DNA from 2 places in the Haloarcula sp. 1CSR25-25 genome. Region 1 is predicted to be linked to the other one. Evidence: riboswitches for the same ligand, from Rfam matches in the RefSeq annotation. Region 1 holds a riboswitch; the other holds the start of a gene.

Region 1 (3,175 bases):
ACCCAGATCGGCTGGATGAACTACGTCGCGGGTGGACTCCTTATCCTCCTCGGAATCTGGCAGTACTTTAATGGCCACGAACACACTGCCCCGAACCACGATGAGAATCATCACGACCACGAACACGATCATTCGCACAATTATGATCACGCGCACGACCACGAGGAACACGCAGGCTGGTTCACCCGCATTCGACGCGCACTCCCGTTCGTCGGCGGTTCCAACCACTCTCACGCACACGAGAACGCAGATGAAGCGGCGGATCAGGGTCTCTACGGAATGGTGGCCCTCGCGTTCGCCCTCGGCTTTACTCACAACGAGGAGTTCGACATCATCGCCATCTGTACGGGGTCATCCTATTGTCTAGAGCTCATGCTTCTCTACTCGGTCGCCGTCATCGTTTCGCTCGTCGGGGTGACGCTCCTCCTCGTGGCTGGCTACGAGCGCTACGAAGATAGGCTCGAAGAGTACGCTGAACACCTGCCCGCATTCACGGCAGCGATCCTCATCGTGATGGGCATCGGGTTCATCCTCGGTATCTTTTGACCACAATCGAGGCAGAATTTCAGAATCCATCATATTTCATTACCATCTCGGGTAGGCGGCAATCACGTGGACAAGCAGCCACGCTAGGCCAAGCGCGACCAATGCACCGAGAAGATTCCCGACCGCGTTCGTGATCGCCCACGACCGTTCGCCCGTCTCCCAGAGCCGGACCGTCTCGAACGAGAACGAGGAAAACGTCGTGAACGAGCCACACGCACCCACTCCGACGAACAGGACCACAGTATTGGTGACGTCGAGAAACGTGACGATGCCGAGGACGAAACTCCCGACGACGTTCACGGTGAACGTCCCAAGCGGAAACGCGTCGGCGTCGACGTACTCGCTCACGAGATGGCGACAGAGCGCACCGATTGCACCGCCGGTACCGACGAGGTGCGCCGGGTCGAGTTGCACCATTACGTGTCACCCCCATCGACGGCTCGGGCAAGTTCCCGGCCCAGGAGGACGCCGAGAAATCCGAGTCCATAGGTCGCGAACACGTTCAGCAGCATCCAGTTCAGTGACCCCGTCTGGACTGTTTGAACGGCAAAGGTACTGTAGGTCGTAAACGACGAGAGAAAGCCCGTTCCGACGACGACCTGGGTCTGCTCGGCGAGGACGCCGGCATAGATTGCCTCGTACAGGATGAATCCCAACACGAAACTCCCGAGAACATTCACTACCAGCGTTGCCTGAAGTCCGGAGAACACCATTTCTGAGACGTATCGAAGGTTCGAGCCAGCGAATCCGCCGATGCCGATGAGCACGAGCAACTCGATCGTGCTCAGAATCCGAGTTCTTCGTGTGGATGCGTCCGCTGTCGCCGGAAAGGGGTCGTCGTCGGTCATGGATGCTGATGGAAAAGGAGTCATCAGCCGGCGTTCACGAGACCGCTGGTCTCGTGGGCTCGCCGGAACCGCGCGCGGTTCCGGCGGCGTTTCCGGCGGTTGCGTCAGGCGGACCCCATCGCCCGTATCTACTCCATATCCGTTTCACCGTTTCTTAGAAGTTTCGAGTTCACCAGACAAATAAAGCGGCGACATTACTAGCTACATCGCCGGTCGGATGAACGAGGAGAAACTGCATCTTCAATGAGGCCCACCATTATGTGCAAGGGGAGAGTAGCTCGGACGTATGTCACAGGTTGCAGTGATCGGCGGCGGCCCGGCCGGACTCAGCGCGGCGCTATTCACGGCGAAGAACGGGCTCGACACCGTGGCGTTCGATACGGACCAGACGTGGATGCACAAGGCCCACTTGTTCAATTATCTCGGCATCGAATCGATCGACGGTGACGAATTCATGGACTGCTCACGCGACCAAGTCGATGCATTCGATGTGGACCGACACCAGGGAGAACAGGTCACGGCTGTCGAGCAGGACGAAAGCGGCGATGGATTCACGATCACGACGGATGACGACGAATATCAAGCCGACTATGTCGTCCTCGCGACGGGCGCGAAGCGTGATCTCGCAGAGGAGCTCGGCTGTGCGTTTACTGATGAAGACGTGGTCGACGTCGAGGTAACGATGGAAACCAGTGTTACGGACGCCTATGCAACGGGAGCGATGGTAAGGGCTGAAGAATGGCAGGCGGTGATTTCAGCTGGAGACGGAGCTGCGGCCGCCCTGAATATCCTCACCAAGGAGAAAGGCGAGCACTTCCACGACTTCGACACGCCGGCAGACGCTGAGTGAGACTACGAGACCCGAGGCATACCAGAAATCCATATCATCCACACCCATTCGCTCGCACAACAGATCCGTATATCGGATACCACTGATCATGTATTCGGGATTGATCCATCCGGTCAGTATGCCCTCTATCGACGACACGACGCGCGCGAATATCATCGGGACGATCGTCGGTCATCCGAAAGGCGCGCCCTCGAAGAAGGAACTCGAATACTACAACCCGAGTATCGCAGCGTCGACGCTCACCGACCACCTCATCCGGCTGGAGGAAGTGGGACTGATCGAGGCCATCGAACGAGATCGTGAAGGGCTCGAACGGGGTCAGCCGTACCGGTTCTTTCAGCTCACCGACGCCGCCCGCGAGCTGTTCGACCGGAACAACCTCTTCGAGCCCGGCGCATACCGAGAGCTGTTCGCCGAAGTCGAGAAAACAGACGAAATCAAGACCGCCGAAGACGTCGACCGTCCGAACAGACAGAACTGATACTCACCTCGGGGCATACGTTTTACCGGACTGCGAGCGCGACATCCGGGATATTTCGAAAGCATACCCAGGGCAAAACAACCGAGAAAGATCTGACGCTGTTTCGATTCAGAACAGATGAATCGTAACAGAAGGCACGCATCAATTCCATCCTCCAAAATTGTCGCTCGCCTTAAGCCCGACAGCGATGGTGGTGTCGACGGGGTCGTCGTTTGTAATCAGGTCAAAAATGCTGGAGAAATAATCACTCCTACGTCACGATAGTTGGCTTTTCAAACACACATCATACCCACGCGATCAAAACATTTGAATTGGTATTTGATTAGACCGGGAGAGCAAAGCAAACGTTCTCCACCTCTGGCGCAAGTGAGATGACCCGAGCCTTCCGCTGCAATTCTTGGCGACGGTCTTCGATACGCTGCTCAAGTTTGTTGAGCCGTTCTTGTTGAC
Region 2 (3,175 bases), on a different contig from region 1:
GTACGAAGGGCCGCGGCCTGCCGACCTCGAGCAAGCGGCCTGTACCGAGTGCGGAACGAACGTCTGGCGAACCCGGCGCGGTCCCTATGTCGCCGAATACGATACTGGCGCAATCTGTGGCTACTGCAGCTACGAGTGCTACTTCAGCCACCGTCACCGGAACAACCTCGAGGAAATCGCCGGCGAGCAGAGTGTCTACTTGCCGCCGGCGTGAGAGACACGATCCACTACTCAGCGGGAAGCCAGGGGTCGGAGCGCAGAACCCATTTAGCGGGTGAGCGACTACACAGGGTAATGGACGAGTCGCCTTCCACACAGACCGAATCTCGCATCTACACGGCGCCGCGAACGGACATCTCGCAAAACCAGGGCAAGTTCCGGATCCACTTCAACTTCCCCGGCCGCGCCGTCCCCGATCACGACGACCACGGGTACGGGCCCCTGGCAACCGTCGTCGAGTCGTTCATGGACCCCGGAACCCTGATCCGGATGCACCAGCACAAAAACGAGGAGATCATCTCGTGGGTGCCCGAGGGCGTGATGCGCCACGACGACCGCCAGGGCAACCAGTTGGTCACTGATTCCGACCATCTGATGGTGATGAACGCCGGCAGCGGCTTCTGGCACGCCGAGGAGACGCTGGCCGACGACCCGCCCCTGCGGATGCTCCAGATCTTCGTGCGCCCGCACAGCCTCGACCTCGAACCGGGCATCCAGCACGAGCCGATTCCCGACCCGATCGCCGGCGAGTGGCGTCACCTGTTCGGTCCTGAGGGCACCGACGCCCCGCTGTCCGTTCGGAATGACGTCGACTTCTACGACTGCCGCCTCGTCGACGGGGCCACGACCACGCTTCCGTCGCAACCGGGCCGCCACACCTACTTGTACGTCTTCGACGGGGCCGTCGAGGTCGGCGATGAGCCGGTCGGGTACACCGAGAGCGCACTCGTGACCGGCGACAACGACGTGGCCGTCACTGCAACCGAGGACGCCACTATCGTCGCGTTCAGCATCAATCCGGACGCACCGATTACACGCCAAGGCACCATCGGCCGCTGAGACACCCGAAGAGATCGCCGGCAAGCAGAGCGTCTACCTCCCGCCGGCGTGACGTAGATGGGGGTCGATTCTCATCCCAATCATCCCGATCCGAATGGTGAGCTGGGATTTCTCAGTTCTTAGGCTATGAGAACCCACGCCACCCCGAAGGCAAGCAGAGACGCGGTCAGATTGGCGAGCGCATTCAAGAATGCTGCTCTCTGTTCGGCCTGCTCCCAGAGGCTAACGGTCTGAAAGCTAAACGATGAGAATGTCGTGAAAGCCCCACAGAATCCGACACTCACCAAGAGGAGGATGTCGGAATCACTCACCCCGAAAATGACTGAACCGAGGATGAAGCTCCCGAGTGCGTTTACGACGAGGGTTGCCCATGGGAACGACGTATTGTCGATCAGCTGCCCAACCACATAGCGTAGGACTGCACCAACTGCCCCGCCAATACTGATGAGCAGAACCTCCATTAGTCATCCCCCGGCGACGGCGGCTGAATTGCAGTTGTAGACGTTCTGGTTACGATTTTTCGACTGACGAGGACTCCACCAAACCCGGATGCGTAACTGGCGATAATATAGGGGACGGCAAGTTCCGGTGCAGTCAACGCAATATCGGCCACGAACGTGCTGTAGGTCGTAAATGAGGCGAAGAAGCCCGTTCCGAAGACATAACGCAGCCGTTTCGTGAGGAACTCATCTGCTCGAGCATCAAAGAGGAGTAACCCGAGTCCGAAGCTCCCGATGGTATTGACAAGGAGTGTGACTAGGAGTGCGTCACCCGCTGCTGCCCCGACAGCGTATCGAAGGTTCGCACCAACGATGCCACCAAGTGCAATCAATACGATCGCTTCCCCGTGCCGAATGAGTTGTCTCCGTAGCATCTGATGAGCCGAAAGTAGGAGTCATCAGCCGTATCGGCGGTTGGGGAAGGCGGACTCCATCGCCCGTGTTTCACTTCTGTCTCCGGTGATTGGACAAATAAACGCACCGTTCTCCAGAATATTGAATGACTGCTGAAAACAGGACTTCGGCGTAAATCACCATTGAGAGTTGTCAGGAGAGGCCGTCTGTTTCGACTGTTTTTCGTGCCCCCAGAGAGGGCGAGGGCTCCTTCGAAAGCTCTCAGAGGTGACTTCCAGTGAGTCAACAACAGAGTCCCGACAACGTATCGGTCAACGATATTCCCGTCGATATCGACAACACGCAATCAGCGGAGGTCGATCCCGCCGACGTCCCCGACAAAATCGAATCCATTACCCGTGGGCTCGCCGGTGAGCAGCCGCCGACGAATCCCATAGTGGTTCTCAAAGCAGCCCGGTGGTGGTATCTACACGGCAAGGGCGGGACAGATCCCGCCTTCCAGTGGGCCATCGAGTGGGCGCGTCATCTTGCGACCGACACGCCCAGTGACGTCGAGCGGTTCGACGAGTTCCTCGAGTACCTCGTCTCGGTTGGCTTTGCGGACGAACGCCACGAGCTCCGCTGATCGAAGCCCATAGTCTGGATCGCGGGAGAGCGTAGCTCAGTCACTCTGCCCAACATCAAAGAACTGGTTTGGCGAATCCGGCACTAACCAGGTGGGGACAACTCGCGTGAGGACGACCATCCCCGTCAGTTCGACGAGCGTCTGGGTGACGACGACCGCTGGTGCGAGCGCATAGCCTGACGGCAGCGCGAGCGCCAGCGGAAGAATGACCAGCGAGTTCCGCGTGACGGAGGTGAAGACGAGCGCTCGACTCTCGCCAGCCTCCATTCCCAGCACGCCCGCCACGAATCGACCAAGTAGCGGCATAATGACCAAGAACGCCACGTAGACAGGAACGACCGACGCGATCTGTCCGATCGAATCCTGCACGCGCGGCAGCTGGGAGGCGATGACGACGAACAGCGTCGCCCCCATCATCGGGACCGGCAACCACCCCATCGTGTCCTGCCACTGTGCACCGCGGCTGGAGCGCTCCGCCCAGTATTCGGTCACCCACGCGAGCGTCAGTGGCAGCGCGATGATGACGACGAACGCCTCGATGAACGGCCCGGCCTCGATGAACTCGGCCACCTGCTGTCCCATGAACAGCCAGAGGTACAGCGGGAGCAACAGTAGCTGAATGAGCATCAGTGCCGGC

Evidence for each region. Region 1 has a riboswitch for fluoride ahead of KZ498_RS18960 (CrcB family protein). Riboswitches for the same ligand answer to the same signal wherever they lie in the genome.
Region 2: another riboswitch for fluoride. It lies ahead of KZ498_RS21630 (fluoride efflux transporter FluC); the one in region 1 lies ahead of KZ498_RS18960 (CrcB family protein).

Annotation. Positions count from the first base shown of each region.
Region 1 is NZ_JAHYBW010000007.1:229,437-232,611, forward strand. It holds gene KZ498_RS18950 (hypothetical protein) at 1-546, shown strand, start outside; gene crcB (fluoride efflux transporter CrcB) at 586-963, opposite strand; gene KZ498_RS18960 (CrcB family protein) at 963-1,394, opposite strand; fluoride riboswitch at 1,402-1,526, opposite strand; gene KZ498_RS18965 (FAD-dependent oxidoreductase) at 1,681-2,244, shown strand; gene KZ498_RS18970 (ArsR family transcriptional regulator) at 2,363-2,725, shown strand; partial or broken gene KZ498_RS18975 (helicase-related protein) at 3,048-3,175, opposite strand, start outside.
Region 2 is NZ_JAHYBW010000010.1:130,148-133,322, forward strand. It holds gene KZ498_RS21615 (DUF6610 family protein) at 1-214, shown strand, start outside; gene KZ498_RS21620 (pirin family protein) at 295-1,059, shown strand; gene crcB (fluoride efflux transporter CrcB) at 1,179-1,520, opposite strand; gene KZ498_RS21630 (fluoride efflux transporter FluC) at 1,520-1,891, opposite strand; fluoride riboswitch at 1,942-2,006, opposite strand; gene KZ498_RS21635 (hypothetical protein) at 2,191-2,538, shown strand; gene KZ498_RS21640 (arsenic resistance protein) at 2,575-3,175, opposite strand, start outside.